DNA from 3 places in the Kitasatospora sp. NPDC096077 genome. Region 1 is predicted to be linked to each of the others. Evidence: predicted binding sites of a transcription regulator. Region 1 holds the regulator's gene; each other region holds the start of a gene.

Region 1 (6,007 bases):
GGGGGTTACGCCCAGCGCCCGGTGCGCCCCAGCAGCAGCGCCCCGGCCGCCACCCCGGCGGTCGAGGTGCGCAGCACCGACGGGCCCAGCCGGTACGGCTTCGCGCCCGCCTCGGCGAAGGCGGCCAGCTCCTCCGGGGAGACCCCGCCCTCCGGGCCGACCACCAGCACGATGTCCCCGGCGTCCGGCAGGGCGGCCTGCGCCAGCGGCTCGGCGCCCTCCTCGTGCAGCACGGCGGCGAGCGCGGCCTGTGCCAGCAGCGGGGCCAGCTGCCGGGTGGTCATCGGCTCGCGCACCTCGGGGAAGCGCAGCCGGCGGGACTGCTTGCCCGCCTCCCGGGCGGTGGCCCGCCACTTGGCGAGCGCCTTGGCGCCGCGCTCGCCCTTCCACTGGGTGATGCAGCGCGAGGCGGACCAGGGGACCACCACGTCCACGCCGACCTCGGTCATGGTCTCCACGGCCAGCTCGCCGCGGTCGCCCTTGGGCAGCGCCTGGACGACGACGATCCGCGGGGCCGGCTCCGGCTCCCGGCGCACCGCGGTGACGGTGACCTCGATCGCGTCCTTGCCGAGCACCGCGGCGACGGTGCCGTCCACGCCGAGTCCCAGGCCGTCCGCCAGGGTCACCGCCTCGCCGGCCGCCAGCCGCTTCACCGCGGCCGCGTGCCGCCCCTCCGCCCCGTCCAGCCGCACCACGGCCCCGGGCGCGGCGGCGGCGAGCCGCTCGGTCTCGACGACGAAGACGGGCGCGGTCATGACGGGGGAACCTCCGGGGGAACGGGACGTGGGACAACGCGAAGGGGGTGCCGGGGCTGGCCCCCGGCACCCCCTCACGGACGGCTACCGGCCGTTGAAGGCGTCCTTCAGGCGCGAGAACAGCCCCTGCTGGCCCGGCGCGAACTGGCCGGACGGGCGCTCCTCGCCGCGCAGTACGGCGAGCCGGCGCAGCAGTTCCTCCTGCTCGGCGTCGAGCTTGGTGGGCGTCTGCACCTCGACGTGCACTATCAGGTCGCCCCGGCCGCCGCCGCGCAGGTGGGTGATGCCCCTGCCGTGCAGCGGGATCGACTGGCCGGACTGGGTGCCGGGCCGGATGTCGACCTCCTCCAGCCCGTCCAGGGTCTGCAGCGGCACCTGGGTGCCGAGCGAGGCGGCCGTCATCGGGATGGTGACGGTGCAGTGCAGGTCGTCGCCGCGCCGCTGGAACACCGCGTGGGTGGTCTCGGCGATCTCGACGTACAGGTCGCCGGCCGGGCCGCCGCCGGGGCCGACCTCGCCCTCGCCGGCCAGCTGGATCCGGGTGCCGTTGTCGACACCGGCCGGGATCTTGACCGTCAGGGTGCGGCGGGCCCGCACCCGGCCGTCGCCGGCGCACTCGGGGCACGGGGTCGGCACGACGGTGCCGAAGCCCTGGCACTGCGGGCAGGGGCGCGAGGTCATGACCTGGCCCAGGAAGGAGCGGGTCACCTGGGAGACCTCGCCCTTGCCGCGGCACATGTCACAGGTCTGCGCGGAGGTGCCGGGGGCCGCGCCCTCGCCGCTGCAGGTGGTGCAGGTGACGGCGGTGTCGACCTGGAGTTCCTTGGTGGTGCCGAAGGCGGCCTCCTCCAGGGTGATCTCCAGCCGAATCATGGCGTCCTGGCCGCGGCGGGTGCGCGAGCGCGGGCCGCGCTGGCCGGCCGCGGCGCCGAAGAAGGCGTCCATGATGTCGGAGAAGCCGAAGCCCGCCGCGCCGGCCCCGAAGCCGCCCGCGCCGCCGCCGGGCGACAGCGGGTCGCCGCCGAGGTCGTAGACCTGACGCTTCTGCGGGTCGGAGAGCACCTCGTAGGCGGCGTTGATCTCCTTGAACCGCTCCTGCGTCTTCGGGTCCGGGTTGACGTCCGGGTGCAGTTCGCGTGCCAGGCGCCGGAACGCCTTCTTGATCTCGTCCTGCCCCGCATCCCGTCGGACGCCGAGTACCGCGTAGTAGTCCGTGGCCACCAAATGCTCCGCTTGTTCCGCCTGTAGTAGTGCTGCGACTGGTCACCGCCGTTGAATCCCTCAACGGCGGCTGCTTGCTACGACTCGGCCAGGATCTGACCCACGTACCGTGCCACCGCCCGCACCGCCCCCATTGTGCCCGGGTAGTCCATCCGGGTCGGACCGATCACACCTAGTTTGGCCACGCTCTCGTCGCCCGAACCGTAACCGACGGAGACGACCGAGGTGGAATTCAGCCCCTCGTACGCGTTCTCCCGCCCGATCCGGACCGTCATCGCGGCGTCGGTGGTCTCACCCAGGAGGCGGAGCAGGACGACCTGCTCCTCCAGGGCCTCCAGCACCGGCTGGATGGTGAGCGGGAAGTCGTGCCCGAAACGGGTCAGGTTGGCCGTGCCGGCCAGCATGATCCGTTCCTCGTTCTGTTCGGCGAGCGCCTCGAACAGCGTCGCCAGGACCGTACTGACGGTCGGGCGGTCGGCCTGTTCGAAGACCGCCGGCAGCTCCTCCAGCAGCCCCGGGACGTCCGGCAGCCGCTGACCGGCCGCCCGCGCGTTGATCCGCGACCGCAGGTCCGCCAGGACCGTCTCGCCGACCGTGCCCGGGCAGTCGACCATCCGCTGCTCGACCCGGCCGGTGTTGGTGATCAGCACCAGCATCACCTTGGCCGGGGCCAGCGCCACCAGCTCGATGTGCCGGACGGTCGAGCGGGTGAGCGAGGGGTACTGCACCACGGCGACCTGCCGGGTCAGCTGCGCGAGCAGCCGCACCGTGCGGGTGACCACGTCGTCCAGGTCGACGGCGCCGTCCAGGAAGTGCCGGATCGCCCGGCGCTCCGGGGAGCTCATCGGCTTGATCTCGGCGAGCTTGTCGACGAACAGCCGGTAGCCCTTGTCGGTGGGGATCCGCCCCGCACTGGTGTGCGGCTGGTGGATGTACCCCTCCTCCTCCAGCGCCGCCATGTCGTTGCGCACCGTCGCCGGGGACACCCCGAGGTTGTGCCGCTCCACCAGGGCCTTGGAGCCCACCGGCTCCTCGGTGCCCACGTAGTCCTGGACGATCGCGCGCAGCACGGCGAGCTTGCGGTCGTCCAGTTGGCGGACCTCTCCGGCCATGGGGCACGCACCTCCGTCTTCGCGCGTTGTCCGTCTGTGATGCTGCGAGCCGCTCCTGCGGAGGGGCCCGACCTTGGCACTCTGCGCACACGAGTGCCAAAACCGTACCTGCCAGTGTACGGCCCGGGTCCTACCGCAGGAACGGCCCGACCGGGGTGATCCTGCCCGCAGTTCCGGACGGCCGCCACGACACTCCGTGTGCCGGGGTGGTGCCCCGGGGCCGTCCGGGTGGCAGCATCGAAAGCGACGGCGAACGGAGGAGCAAGCAATGTCGAGCTCGGGCCAGCACACCCGTTTCGCGCCCGACCGCGGCCTGACCGGCCGCATGGTCGCGACGATGTTCGTGATCGGGCTGCTGTACGTCGGTTTCACGGGCCTGCTGATCGTGCTGCTGCGCGGGGCCTGGCCGCTGATCGTGCTGATCTCCGGCGGGCTGTTCGTGGCCCAGTTCTGGTTCAGCGACAAGATCACCGAGCGGGCGATGGGCGCCCGTCCGGTGACCGAGGAGGAGTACCCCCAGCTGCACGGCACCATCGACCGGCTCTGCGCGCTGGCCGACATGCCCAAACCCCGGGTGGCGGTCGCGGACAACGACATGCCGAACGCCTTCGCCACCGGCCGCAACCCGCAGAACGCCGTGGTGTGCGTCACCACCGGCCTGCTGCGCCGGCTCGAACCGGAGGAGCTGGAGGGCGTCCTCGCGCACGAGCTGTCGCACGTCGCCCACCGGGACGTCGCGGTGATGACCATCGCCGGCTTCCTCGGGGTGCTCGCCGGGGCGATGACCCGGATCGCGATGTACGGCGGGTTCATGGGCGGCGGGCGCAACAACAACGACCAGAACGCGGCCATCGCGGCGCTGATCATCCCGCTGGTGTCGATCGTGGTCTACGCGATCAGCTTCCTGCTCACCCGGCTGCTGTCCCGCTACCGCGAGCTGGCCGCCGACCGGGCCGCCGCCCAGCTCACCGGCCGACCCAGCGCGCTGGCCTCGGCCCTGACCAAGGTGACCGGGCAGATCGCCGCCATCCCCAGCGAGGACCTGCGCAAGTCGCAGCCCTACAACGCCTTCTACTTCGCCCCCGCGCTGAGCGCCAAGGAGACCGCCGCCCAGCTGTTCTCCACCCACCCGACGCTGGAGAAGCGGCTGGCCCAGCTGGCGAAGATCTCCGAGCAGCTCGGCCGCTGACCCCCGACCCGGAAGGCACCCCCGTGGGAATCCTGGACGCCCTGTTCGGCCGCACCAAGCCCGTCAAACCCGACCTCGACCAGCTGTTCGGCCTGCCGTCCGCCGCGCTCACCCTGGAGGCCGGGGCCGGGTTCCTGCCCACCGGGCTGGGCTCGGTCTGCTTCGCGGCCGTCGAGGGCGGGGCCTTCGTCCAGGTGGAACAGCAGGTCCGGGCCCTGCTGGACGCCGACACCGAACGCGGCGGCGTCCCGGTGGAGGCCTCCAAGGACGGCTACGGCTACTCCTGGCTGCTCGCCCGGCACACCCCCGAGGAACTGCCGGAGCTGGTGAACGACCTGCACGCGGTCAACAGCGAGCTGGAGGCCAACGGCTTCGGGCCGCAGCTGCTCTGCTCGCTGGTCGCCTTCCGCAACCCGGAGGGGCAGTCGCTGGCCCTGGTCTACCTCTACAAGCGCGGCACCTTCTACCCGTTCGCCCCGATGCCCGGCGGCGGGGAGCGGCGCAACAGCCCGCTGGAGCTCCAGGTCAACGCGCTGCTGGGGAACGACCTGCGGCTGGAGAAGGACCTCAGCCGCTGGTTCCCGGTCTGGGGCGCACCGGGCCTCTGACGCCCCGTCCGTAGACTCGCCACCATGCGCAGCCACCAGTACGGACCGGACCTCACCCCGCCGTGGAAGAAGCAGGCCCCCGCCCCGGAGGTGCCCGCGGAGCGGGACCTGGTGGTCGAGGAGGCGGCCACCGGCTACTGCGGGGCGGTGGTGCGCTGCGAGAAGACCGCCGAGGGGTTCACCGTCACCCTGGAGGACCGCTTCGGCCGGCACCGGGTCTTCCCGATGGTCCCGCGCGGCTTCCTGCTGGAGGGCCGGACGGTCACCCTGGTCCGCCCGACCGCCCCCGCGGCGCCCCGCACCCCTGCCCGCACCGCCTCCGGCTCCCTCGCCGTCCCCGGCGCCCGCGCCCGGGTCGCCCGCGAGTCCCGGATCTATGTGGAGGGGCGGCACGACGCCGAACTGGTCGAGCGGGTCTGGGGCGACGACCTGCGGATCGAGGGCGTCGTCGTCGAGTACCTGCGGGGCATCGACGACCTCCCGGCGATCGTCGCCGACTTCGCCCCCGGCCCCGGCCGCCGCCTCGGCGTCCTGGTCGACCACCTGCTCCCCGGCACCAAGGAGCACCGGATCGCCGCCCGGGTCACCGGCGACTCGGTGCTGGTCGTCGGCCACCCCTACATCGACATCTGGCAGGCCGTGAAGCCGTCGTCCGTGGGCATCCCCGGCTGGCCCGCCGTCCCGCGGGGGGAGGACTGGAAGGAGGGCACCTGCCGCCGCCTCGGCTGGCCGGTGGACACCCCGGCGGCCTGGAAGCGAATCCTGTCGAAGGTGGACAGCTACAAGGACCTGGAGCCCGAACTCCTCGCGAAGGTCGAGGAGTTGATCGACTTCACGGCCCTCCCGGAGTGACCCCGGGGGAATTCAGAAGTCATCAGATCCACGCCCAGTGCACCCACCGGAACGACCTCACCAAACAGACTGGTCCTCATTGAAAGGTAGTCGGGCTCCCCGGCAAGGGTTTCCCGGCTCGGCTCGGTCAGTAGCACGCAGACGGCCTCACCCGGGTCAACGATGAGATATGCCGGGATTCCGGCCTCCGCGTAGAGCCCCCGCTTCGAGTAATAGTCCCTGAGCGAGCTCGCCCCTGAGACTACCTCGACCACCATGGCAGCCACAGCG
Region 2 (6,007 bases), on a different contig from region 1:
TCTCGGCGGCCTGCCGCGGCGTGGACAGCTCGCTCTTCTTCCACCCGGAGGGGGAGCGCGGAGCCGCCCGCAGTTCGCGCGAGACCAGCGCCAAGGAGGTCTGCATGCGCTGCCCGGTGATCGCCGAGTGCGCGGCGCACGCCCTGGCGGTCCGGGAGCCGTACGGGGTCTGGGGCGGAATGACCGAGGACGAGCGCGAGGAGATGCTGGGCCGCTCGCGGCACCGCCTGGTGGAGGTCCCGCTGACCCCGCCGGCGGTCGCGCAGCGTTAGACCCGCCTCCCCGACGCGCCGTGGAGAAACGTTTCTTCGCGGCGCCCAGGGCCCAGGCGCACCCCATGCAGGGGAGACGTCGGTCAGCGACCGGCCGCCGCGCCCACCAATCGCTCCTGCATCAGCGCCACGGCCGGCACCTCGGCCAGGTCCGGCAGGGTCAGCGCCACCACCTGGCGCACCGCCGGCGCCCCGGAGGCGGTCCGCACCGGCACCGTCGACACACCGTCAGGACGCACCGACTGCAGGGCCAGCCGGGGCAGCACCGCCACCCCGAGTCCGGCCGCCACCAGGCCGACCACCGCCGGGTAGTCGTCGGTGGCGAAGTCGATCCGCGGCTCGAAGCCCGCCCCCGCGCACAGCTCCACCAGGTGCCCCCGGCACTGCGGACAGCCGGCGATCCACTGCTCCCCCGCCAGCTCGGCCAGCTCCACCGGGCCGCCCCGACCGGCCAGCGGGTGGGCGGCGGGCAACAGGCCCACCAGCGGGTCGTCCAGCAGCGGGGTGACCACCAGGTCGGACCAGTCGGTGCCGGCCGACAGCTGCTGGGCCTCCAGGTTCGCCTCGGCCCGCGCCTCGCGCGGCGAGCCGTGCGCCGGCGCCGACACCACGGCCGCGCCGTCGGACTGCGGGTAGCGGAAGGCCAGCGCGAGCTCGCACTCGCCGCCGCGCAGCATCGCCAGCGACTCCGGCGGCTCGGCCTCGACCAGCGACACGCGCACCCCCGGATGGCTGTCCCGCAGCCGGGCGACCGCGGGCGGCACCAGGGTGGAACTCGCGGTCGGGAAGGACACCAGCCGCACCCGCCCGGCCCGCAGCCCGGCGATCGCGGCCACCTCCTCCTCGGCGGCGGAGAGCCCGGCCAGGATTCCGGTGGCATGCTTGAGCAGGACCCGCCCGGCCTCGCTGAGCTGCATCCCGCGGCCCGAGCGGACCACCAGCGGGGTGTCCACCGACTTCTCCAGCGCCTTCATCTGCTGGCTGATGGCAGGCTGCGTACACCCCAGCTCACGGGCGGCGGCGGAGAAGGAGCCGGTGCGGGCGACGGCACGCAGGACGCGCAGATGGCGGGCCTCGATCATGCCTCAGTTATAAGGCAATCTTTGCATTCTGCAAAATTCTACTGATAGTTGAAGCCTGGAACACCGCAGCACCAAGCCCCCGCCCCGCCCCGAGCCGAAGGGGCGCGCCGGTGCCGAAAGGGAGAAGCGAGGGAGCGACGGAGGAGCGAGGGAGCGCCGACCGTGGGCACCGGATCAGAGCGCCCCGGAGGCGAGCGGGCGACAACACAGAGGCCCGGTCCGCACCCCCTCGCGGGGGCGTGGACCGGGCCTCCGGTCAACCGCTGTGGCTATCGGCCTCAGTGCGAGTGGCCGTGACCGCCGTGCGAGTGGCCGGCGTCGGCCTCCTCTTCCTTCTTCTCCACCACGAGGGTCTCGGTGGTGAGCAGCAGGGAGGCGATCGAGGCGGCGTTCTCCAGGGCGGAGCGGGTGACCTTGACCGGGTCGATGACGCCGGCCTTCACCAGGTCGCCGTACTCGCCGGTGGCGGCGTTGTAGCCCTGGCCGGCCTCCAGCTCGGAGACCTTGGAGGTGATGACGTAGCCCTCCAGGCCGGCGTTCTGGGCGATCCAGCGCAGCGGCTCGTGCAGCGCCTTGCGGACCACGGCGACACCGGTGGCCTCGTCACCCGACAGGCCCAGGCCGCCGTCCAGCACCTTGGCGGCGTGGACCAGGGAGGCGCCACCGCCGGCGACGATGCCCTCCTCGACCGCGGCGCGGGTCGCCGAGATGGCGTCCTCCAGGCGGTGCTTGCGCTCCTTCAGCTCCACCTCGGTGGCGGCGCCGACCTTGATGACGCAGACGCCGCCGGCCAGCTTGGCCAGGCGCTCCTGCAGCTTCTCGCGGTCCCAGTCGGAGTCGGTCGCGGCGATCTCGCCCTTGATCTGGGCGACGCGGCCGGCCACGGCCTCGCTGTCACCGGCACCGTCGACGATGGTGGTCTCGTCCTTGGTGATGGTCACGCGGCGGGCGGTGCCCAGCACGTCCAGACCGGCCTGGTCGAGCTTGAGGCCGACCTCCTCGGAGATGACCGTGCCGCCGGTCAGGACGGCCAGGTCGCCGAGGATCGCCTTGCGGCGGTCGCCGAAGCCCGGGGCCTTGACGGCGACGGCGTTGAAGGTGCCACGGATCTTGTTGACGACCAGGGTCGACAGCGCCTCGCCGTCGACGTCCTCGGCGATGATCAGCAGCGGCTTGGAGGCGCCGGACTGCAGGATCTTCTCCAGCAGCGGCAGCAGCTCCTGGATGGAGGAGATCTTGCCCTGGTTGATCAGGATGTACGGGTCCTCGAGGACCGCCTCCTGACGCTCCGCGTCGGTGACGAAGTACGGCGACAGGTAGCCCTTGTCGAACTGCATGCCCTCGGTGAAGTCCAGCTCCACGCCGAAGGTGTTCGACTCCTCGACGGTGATGACACCGTCCTTGCCGACCTTGTCGATCGCCTCGGCGATCAGCTCGCCGACCTGGGTGTCCTGCGCGGAGAGGGACGCGACGGCGGCGACGTCGTCCTTGCCCTCGATCTCGCGGGCGATGGACAGCAGGTGCTCGGAGACGGCGGCGACGGCCTTGTCGATGCCCTTCTTCAGGGCGGCCGGGCCGGCACCGGCGGCGACGTTGCGCAGACCCTCGTTGACCAGGGCCTGGGCCAGCACGGTGGCGGTGGTGGTGCCGTCACCCGCGACGTCGTTGGTCTTGGTGGCGACCTCCTTGACGAGCTGCGCGCCAAGGTTCTCGTACGGGTCGTCCAGCTCGACCTCACGGGCGATGGTGACACCGTCGTTGGTGATGGTCGGGGCGCCGAACTTCTTGTCGATGACGACGTTGCGGCCCTTGGGGCCGATGGTCACCTTGACGGTGTCGGCCAGCTTGTTGACACCGCGCTCCAGCGAGCGGCGCGCGTCCTCGTCGAACTGCAGGATCTTCGCCATGTTCCCTATTCCCTCGGGGCTGCGGCCGGCCGACCGGCCGCCGAACTACGTGAACCAACAACCACGCCCCGGGCCCCTGTCACTAGGGACACGGATCCGGGGCGGGTCGGAACGACTTGCTTCTCGGTACTGCGATTACTTCTCGATGATGGCGAGAACGTCGCGGGCCGAGAGGACGAGGTACTCCTCGCCCCGGTACTTCACCTCGGTGCCGCCGTACTTCGAGTACAGGACGATGTCACCGACGGCGACGTCGAGCGGCAGACGCTGGCCGTCCTCGAAGCGACCCGGGCCGACGGCCAGGACGACGCCCTCCTGGGGCTTCTCCTTGGCGGTGTCCGGGATAACCAGGCCGGAGGCCGTGGTGGTCTCGGCGTCGAGCGGCTGGACCACGATGCGGTCCTCGAGCGGCTTGATGGCAACCTTGCTGCTGGTGGTCACGTCCGAGCTCCCCTTCGGAGATTACGGGGTTTTCTAACGGGTAGGTGGCGAACCTGCGGGCCTGCCGTCGCGGGGGTCAGACACGCGTCTTCGCGTTAGCACTCCCCAGTGGGGAGTGCCAAGGACGACCATAGGCCGCCGCTAGCACTCAGTCAACCAGAGTGCCAACGGCGCGCCAATGGAGCCCGCTCCGCGGTTGAGTAGCCGTACTCATGTGCGACCGCTGCGCCCACGGCCAGACTCGTGCCATGACCGACACCCCGGCCCGCATCGGCCCGTCCCGGTTGAAGGACGCTTCCCTCTCCCTGCTGTCGCTGCCCCTGCTGGGGGCCGTACTCCCGTTGGCCGTCTTCTCCCTCGTCTGCGCCCTCGGCTCCGGCCCCGGCCACGGGGACGACGGCGACGGCCTCATGTGGGCCTTCCTGGGGTACGGGATGATCGCCGGCCCGCTCGTCGCCCTGGTGGTGGACGTCGTGGTCGCCGTGCGCAGCCACCGGACGGGCTACCGGTACCTCCCCGTCGCCGCCGCGCTCTCCCCGTTCGTCGCCCCGGCCCTGCTCTCCACGGGCGCCCTCTGGTGAGCACGCCGCCGCCCCGGTACCCGCGACCCGCGAGAATGGGCCCGTGGACACCGAGAACCTCCAGCCCCTGCTGACCCCCGAGGGTCAGGCCCTGCTCGCCGAACTGCGCGAGTTCGCCCCCGAGGAGGAGCTGGCGCTGGCCACCCGGCTGCGGCGGGAGCACCCGGCGGAGCTGGTGTCGGCGGCGTTCGGGCAGGCGCGGCTGCGGCAGCGGGCGCGGGCGAAGTTCGGGGCGGACGCCGACCTGATGTACTTCACGCCCAACGGGGTCGAGCAGTCCACCCGGCGCAGCGTGGCCGAGTGGCGGGCCCGGCGCTTCGCCGAGTTGGGCGTACGGCGGCTCGCCGACCTGTGCTGCGGCATCGGCGGGGACGTGCTGGCGCTGGCCCGGGCCGGGATCCGGGTGCTGGCCGTCGACAAGGACCCGGCGGCCTGCGCCGCCACCGCCGCCAACGCCGCCGCGCTGGGCCTCGCCGAGCTGGTCGAGGTGCGCTGCGCGGACGTCGCCGAGGTGGACGTCACCGGCTACGACGCGGTGTTCACCGACCCGGCCCGGCGCACCTCGCGCGGCCGGGTGTTCGACCCGGAGGCGTACGCCCCGCCGCTCTCCTGGGCGATCGAGGCCGGGCGGCGGACCCCGATCGGCGCCCTGAAGGTGGCCCCGGGCATCCCGCACGAGGCCGTCCCGGCGGACGCCGAGGCCGAGTGGGTCTCCGACCACGGGGACGTCAAGGAGGCGGTGCTCTGGTTCGGCACCGGGGCGGCCCGTCCGCACCGCGCCACCCTGCTGCCGCACGGCGCGAGCCTGACCGGCGGCGACCTGCCCGACCCGCCGGCCGGCCCGGTCGGGCGCTACCTGTACGAGCCGGACGGCGCGGTGATCCGGGCCCATCTGGTGGCCGAGGTGGCCGAGCAGGTCGGCGGCCGGCTGATCGACCCGAAGATCGCCTACGTGACCTCGGACCGGCTGGTCGCCACCCCGTACGCCCACGCCTTCGAGCTGACCGACGTGCTGCCGTACCACGTCAAGAAGCTGAAGGCGCTGCTGCGCGAGCGCGGCGTCGGCACGGTGGTGATCAAGAAGCGCGGGATGGCGATCACCCCGGAGGAGCTGCGCCGGCAGCTCAAGCCCTCCGGGCCGAACAGCGTCACGGTGATCCTCAGCCGCACCGACAACGGGCCGCTGATGATGCTGGGGCAGCCGGTGACGGGCCTCCAGGGCGCGCCCTAGGAGGCCGGCGCCTGGATGTAGTCCTCCAGCCGGGCCACCGAGAAGCCCTGCTCCTGGATCCGGGCCAGCAGGTCCCCGAACATCTGGGTCATGGTGGCGCCCTTGAGCTCCTTGGGGCCGCGGAAGTGCGCCAGGATGATGTCGCCGGGCTTCAGCTTCTTGTCCGCCGCCTGGTACTGCATGTCGTGGATCTGCATCGACTCGCGCCAGAGCACGATCGCCCGCGGCCCGCACTGCTGCACCGAGGTGTTGAGCATCGGGGTGTTGGCGCCGTCGCCGAACGGCGGGCGGAACAGCAGCGGGGCGGTGCCGTACTGCTGGGTGAGCGCGGCCTGGTCCTCGCAGATCTCGGACTTCTGCTTGTCCGCCGACAGCTTGCTCATCACCGGGTGGGTGACGGTGTGGTTCTGGATGTGGTTGCCCAGCGCCTGGAGCGGCTTGAAGTAGCCGTAGTCGTTCTTGACGATGTCCTTGGTCAGGAACATCGAGATCG
Region 3 (6,007 bases), on a different contig from region 1:
TCGTTCGCCTGTTCAACGAGTAGGCGGCGGCCGGGTGTGCGGCCGGTGAAGGAACGCCGAGGAAAGAGCCGCAGGGTCGGTCATGGAATCGGTCGTTCGCGGGCACCCGAGGTGCCCGAGCGGTCACCGAGCGTCCAGAACCCGGGTGAAAACCGGCAGGATACTGCATCGCGGGGAAGAATCTGAACGACTTGGGAATGTTGTCCGGAATCTGTTCGTTGGATCGTTACGTGTGAGCCCCTCGGGGCCCGCACTTCTTGCCCTCTCGGGCAGGCAGGCAGACCTCGGCAACACCAGCAAAGGGAGCAAGCATGGCCACCCGTGCCGTCGTTCGCGACAGGGCCGACCGGACTCGCGCGGCCCGCCCGACCAACCTTGAGGCCGACCGCGACCTGGTCGGTATGTACCTCGACGAGATCGCCAGGACGCCCCTGCTCGATGCCGCCGAGGAGGTCGAGCTCTCGCTGCGGATCGAGGCCGGTGTGTACGCCCAGCACCTGCTGGAGGAGAGTGAGCTCCCCGACGGCCAACTCCCCGACGGCGTCACGCGCGAGGAGCTGGAGGCGATAGCCGCCGACGCCGAGCGCGCCAAGGACGTCTTCATCCGCTCGAACCTCCGCCTGGTGGTGGCGGTCGCCCGCCGCTACCCGCGCAGCGGTCTGCCCCTGCTGGACCTCATCCAGGAGGGCAACGCGGGCCTGGTGCGCGCCGTCGAGAAGTTCGACTACGCCAAGGGTTTCAAGTTCTCCACCTACGCGACCTGGTGGATCCGGCAGGCGATCACCCGCTCGATCGCCGACCAGTCCCGCACCATCCGGCTGCCCGTGCACCTGGTCGAGGAGCTCGGCCGGATCCGGCGGGTGCAGCGGGAGAAGTCCAAGGAGCTTGGCCGCGAGGCCGAGCCCGCCGAGATCGCGGCCGAGTTGGACACCACCGAGGCCCGGATCAAGGACGTGCTGGACTGGGCCCGGGACCCGGTCAGCCTCAACATGTCGGTCGACGACGAGGGCGAGACCCAGTTCGGCGACCTGGTGGAGGACACCGGGGCGACGTCCCCCGAGGACGCCGTGATGGTCATGCTCCGGCGCGAGGAACTGGACGGCCTGATCGGCCGGCTGGACGACCGCACCGCCTCGATCATCCGCTCCCGCTACGGCATGGAGGACGGCCGCGAGCGCACCCTCACCGAGGTGGGCAAGCAGCACGGTCTCACCCGTGAGCGGATCCGGCAGATCGAGAAGCACGCACTCGCCGAGCTGAAGAAGATCGCCGACCACGCGGGCTTCGAAGCGGCCTGACGCCCGACGGCCGAAGGCTGAGGTCGGCTCCCCGGGCCCGGTTGCGGAGTGCTCCGCAACCGGGCCCGAAGCGCGTCACCAGGAGCCTCGCGAGGCTTCTAGGCTGGAAGGACAGGGCGGACCGTGAGCAGGGGAGTGGACAAGGTGAACGAGCAGGAACACGAGCAGGCGCACGAACCGGGGTGCGGCCAGGGGCAGGACCAGGGCCAGCACCAAGACCGGGTGCGGGGCGCGGGGGGGACCCCCGCCCCTCCCTCCCCCTCCTCCCTCCCTCCCTCCTCCTCCACCCCAACCCCGGCCTCCACCCCTTCCACCACCTCCACCTCCACCTCCACCGCGGCCAAGGCCCGGCTCCTCTTCCGCGACCCGCTGGACCAGCAGTCCCGGGACGACACCGACGCCGGCTGGGGCGACCGCCCCGGGACCGGGGAGAGCGGTGGGCGGGGGCTGGACTGGTACCTGAGTCAGCGCCCGCCGCACCACGGCGACTAGAAGGACCGGGAATCCCGCGCATCCCGGGGAACAACGGGCGCCGGTGGGCCCTGCCCGGCGCGTCGCGGTTCTCGGTCAGCAGGTGAACCTCCTCAGCCTCGGCTCACGGATGATCCTCCGGGGGACCGGACGGACAACCAGGGCGCCCCGCCGCGCCCCCCGAGGGTGGCGGCAGCCCGGCTCGCGCCGGCCCCGTGGCAAGCGCCGCGGCCACCGCGAGCAGCACCAGCGCGGGCACTCCCGCCCGTCGCCGGACGGCCCGGCGCCAGCGGTGCCACCCGCCGCAGCCGCGTCGGATCGGCGGGAAGCTCGGTACCTCCCGCCGTGGCGGCACGGTGGGCGCGGGCAGCGGAACGGACAGGCTCACGGTCGTCATCGGGATGCACCTCCGGACTCGGCCGGGTCGGCTGGATCCGGCCCGGTGATCCGTACGATGCGCCTTTCCGGCGCGGTCGGAAAGCGTGTTCCCACAGCCTGTGGAAAACCCCGCCCCTGTGGACAACTTCGTACACTCACACGAGTGAGGCCGACCATCGGAAGTTGACGGAAGCGCGCGAAAAGGCCCGCCGCCCCCGCACGAAGCGGGGCCGACGGGCCTTCCCGAAGTTTCGGCAACCCCCGGAGAGTCCGGGAGCCGAGATCAGCTGGCGGCCGGAGCCGGGCTGCTGGAGGAGCTCGACGAGCTCGACGAGCTCGACGAACCGGCAGAGCTCGAAGAACCGGACGAGCCCGAACCCGAACCCGAGGTCGAGGTCGACGACGTCGAGGAGCCGGCGGACGAACCCGCGCCCACCGAGCTGCTGGAGGACGAGCGGCTGTCGGTCCGGTAGAAGCCCGAGCCCTTGAACACGACGCCCACGGCCGAGAAGACCTTGCGGAGCCGTCCCTGGCAGTCGGGGCACGTGGTCAGCGCCTCGTCGGTGAACTTCTGCACCGCCTCCAGGCCGTTGCCGCACTCGGTGCACTGGTACTGGTACGTGGGCACTTGTCTTCCTCCTGGCACTCTCGCCTGATGAGTGCTAACGATGGTCAATGATGCGGTATTCCGTTGGATCAGTCCAGCGAATCCGGTGTGAGATGAGCCGGTACCGCGTCACCGCCCACCACCGGTTCAGCCCTTGGCCGCGCCGACGAGCTGCGCCGCGTTGCCGAGCTCGGCCGAGGAGGCCACCACGCGTCCCGGCCCGCCCGGGGCCGCCAGCAGGTGCCGCAGCGACACCAGGGCGATCAGCCCCAGCCCGGCGCCGACGGCCGGCACCAGGAACCCGACCGAGGGCCCGTGGCCGTCGAGCAGCTTGCCCGCCGCCATCGAGCCGAGCGCCAGTCCCAGTCCGATCGCGCCGGTCAGCCAGGTGAAGGCCTCCGTCTTGGCGCCGTCCGCGACCAGGGTCTCGACCAGGGTGTAGCCGCTGATCAGGGTGGGGGCGATGGCCAGGCCGCAGATCAGCCCGGCGACGGTCAGCGCGATCAGGTTGGGCATCGCCCACAGCATCGAGCAGCCGAGCACCAGCATCGTGTAGCTGATGACCATCCGCTGCTGGACCGGACGCCGCCAGGCGATCACGCCGTACAGCACGCCGGCCAGCATCGAGCCGCCCGCGAAGATCCCGTACACCGTGCCGCCGGAGTCGTGCTGCCCCACCGAGTCCGCGAAGGCGTTGACCGACACCTGCATGCCGCCGAACACCGCGCCGACCCCGAGGAAGGCCCCGACCAGCAGTCGGACGCCGGGCGAGGCCAGCGCCGAGACGCGCTTCACACCGGGCTCCGGGAGGATCCGGGCCGGGGCACTGCGCCGCTGGGCCGCGAAGGCCAGACCGCCGACCAGGGTCAGCGAGGCCTCGACGACCAGTGCGACCGCCGGGCTGGCGAGGGCGGCGATGTTGGCGGCCAGGATCGGGCCGACCACGAAGGTGAACTCGTCCGTCACGGACTCGAAGGCGAACGCGGTGCTCACCTTGGCCCCGGCGGCGGGCGAGGCGCCCTCGCCGGTGAAGGTGGAGACCCAGCGGGCCCGGACCATCGCGCCGACCTGCGGCACGCTCGCCCCGGCGGGGACGGCGGCCAGGTAGACGCTCCAGGCCGGTGCGTGGCCGAGCGCCAGCGTGATCAGCAGGGCGACCGAGGCGGCGTGCACCAGCACGGTCGGGACCAGCACCGAGGCCTGGCCGTACCGGTCGGCCAGCCGTCCGGTCTGCGGCCCGATCAGGGCCTGGGCGACGGCGGCGACGGCGACGGCCGTACCGGCGGTGCCGTACGAGCCGGTGGTCTGGGTGACGAGCAGCAGGATGCCCATGCTGAGCATCGCGTAGGGCAGTCGCGCGACCAGGGCGGGGGACAGGAACGTCCAGGCGCCGGGGGTGCGCAGCAGTTCGCCGTACCCGACCCTGGCGGGCGCCTCGGCGGCGGTGTCGACAGTGTCGGTCGCGGCGGACCGAAGAGTGCCCTGAGCGGTGTCCTGGGCGGTGGACTGCGCGGTGTCCGGGGCGGATTCCGCGGCGATCTCGACCGTTCGGCGGGCCGTCACGGTCGGTCCTTCCTGCTGCCTGGTAGCGCGGCAGGGCATGGTGTGGCCCCGACGGCGCCGAGAGTCGTCCTCTCGCGCGTCGACCGGGGTAGATACCGGGTCGGCCGGGCCTGGTGGGCCGGGGCCGGACCGCGGCCGCCGAGCGGTCGCGCCAACTCTGCGTCAGGCAGATGCTGGGGGTGGTCTAGCGGTGGTTATACGACGTAGTCGCACCAGCATACAGTTACGCGCGTAGATCCCGCCAGGCCACCCGGACCGCCCAGGCCTCCCACGTCACACCGGCCCGGGCCGGGCCGGGGCGGCTGCCCCGGCCCCCGGCCCGCCCCGGGCGCTCACCGCCCGTTCAGCCACCCCGCCAGCTTGCCGCCCTTGTCCACGGCCCGCAGTCGCCGCTCCGTCGCCTCGCCGACCTCGTCCGTGGTGACCACCAGCAGCTCGTCCCCGCCGCGCAGCATGGTCGCCTTGTCGGGCACGAAGGAGTTGCCCTCCCGGACGACCAGGGTGACGGCGGCCCCCTTGGGCAGCCGCAGTTCGCTGATCTCCACGCCCGACATCCGCGAGGTCGGCGAGAGCGCGACCGACAGCAGGTGCCCGTGCAGCTTCTCCAGCGGCGCGGACTCGATGTCGAGGTCCTGGCCCATCGCGCCCTCGCCGATCCGCAGCCGCTTGGCCATCCACGGCAGGGTCGGGCCCTGGAGCAGGGTGAAGACGACGACCAGGATGAAGACGATGTTGAACACGTCCTCGGCCTTGTGGGCGCCGGAGACCACCGGGATGGTGGCCAGCACGATGGGCACCGCTCCGCGCAGCCCGGCCCAGCTCAGCAGTGCCTGTTCGCGGCCGGGCACCTTGAACGGGGTCAGGGTGAGGATCACCGACAGCGGTCGGGCGACGAAGACCAGCACCGCGCCGACCACCAGCGCGGGGACGACCGCGTCGCCCATGCTCTCCGGCGCGGCCAGCAGTCCGAGCAGCACGAACATGCCGATCTGCCCTATCCAGGCCAGTCCGTCGGCGAAGCCGCGCACGGCGGGTCCGTGCGGCAGCTTGGAGTTCCCGAGGATCACCGCGCTGATGTAGACGGCGAGGAAGCCGGAGCCGTGCAGCAGCGCGCCGCCGGCGTAGGCGAGCACGGTGAGCGCCACCACGGCGATCGGGTAGAGGCCGGAGGAGGGCAGTGCGACGTGCTTGACCGCGTAGGCGCCGAGCTTGCCGACGGCGAGGCCGACCGCCGCGCCGATCGCCAGTTCGGCGGCGATCGTGCCGAGCAGCACGTACCAGGAGTCCAGTTCGCCGGTGGAGGCGAAGGCGACGACCAGGATGACCACGGGCGCGTCGTTGAAGCCGGATTCGGCCTCCAGCAGGCCGGTCAGCCGGTGCGGCAGGGGGACCATCCGCAGGACCGAGAAGACGGCCGCGGCGTCGGTGGAGGAGACGATCGCGCCGAGCAGCAGCGAGGTCCGCCAGTCGAGGTCGACCAGCCAGTGGGCGCCGGCCGCGGTGACGAAGACGCTTATCCCGACGCCGACGGTGGCCAGCACGGTGGCCGCCGGCATGGCCGGTTTGACCTCGCGCCAACTGGTCTTGAGGCCGCCCTCGGCCAGGATCACCACGAGTGCCGCGTAGCCCAGCACCTGGGTCAGCTCGGCGTTGTTGAAGGTGACGCCGATCCCGTTCTGGCCCAGCGCCA

What was found. Region 1 encodes HrcA, which represses chaperone genes, less so after heat shock. Its sites were predicted from a motif close to TTNGCACTCNGNNNNNCNGAGTGCNAA; they were not measured.
Region 2: groES (co-chaperone GroES) is a predicted target of HrcA. The motif match lies at 3,844-3,870, and genes of this name have one in related genera.
Region 3: ABTZ03_RS25515 (FmdB family zinc ribbon protein) is a predicted target of HrcA. The motif match lies at 2,787-2,813, and genes of this name have one in related genera.

Annotation. Positions count from the first base shown of each region.
Region 1 is NZ_JBEOSV010000002.1:127,413-133,419, reverse strand. It holds gene ABTZ03_RS02405 (16S rRNA (uracil(1498)-N(3))-methyltransferase) at 6-755, opposite strand; gene dnaJ (molecular chaperone DnaJ) at 840-1,976, opposite strand; gene hrcA (heat-inducible transcriptional repressor HrcA) at 2,054-3,088, opposite strand; gene htpX (zinc metalloprotease HtpX) at 3,357-4,277, shown strand; gene pspAB (PspA-associated protein PspAB) at 4,301-4,885, shown strand; gene ABTZ03_RS02380 (DUF3097 domain-containing protein) at 4,910-5,737, shown strand; gene ABTZ03_RS02375 (Uma2 family endonuclease) at 5,665-6,007, opposite strand, start outside.
Region 2 is NZ_JBEOSV010000003.1:118,676-124,682, forward strand. It holds gene ABTZ03_RS04075 (WhiB family transcriptional regulator) at 1-272, shown strand, start outside; gene ABTZ03_RS04080 (LysR family transcriptional regulator) at 356-1,354, opposite strand; gene groL (chaperonin GroEL) at 1,633-3,261, opposite strand; gene groES (co-chaperone GroES) at 3,397-3,702, opposite strand; gene ABTZ03_RS04095 (hypothetical protein) at 3,951-4,283, shown strand; gene ABTZ03_RS04100 (THUMP-like domain-containing protein) at 4,327-5,514, shown strand; gene ABTZ03_RS04105 (polysaccharide deacetylase family protein) at 5,511-6,007, opposite strand, start outside.
Region 3 is NZ_JBEOSV010000032.1:68,008-74,014, reverse strand. It holds gene ABTZ03_RS25525 (sigma-70 family RNA polymerase sigma factor) at 312-1,298, shown strand; gene ABTZ03_RS25520 (hypothetical protein) at 1,422-1,790, shown strand; gene ABTZ03_RS25515 (FmdB family zinc ribbon protein) at 2,431-2,775, opposite strand; gene ABTZ03_RS25510 (MFS transporter) at 2,902-4,161, opposite strand; gene ABTZ03_RS25505 (potassium/proton antiporter) at 4,650-6,007, opposite strand, start outside.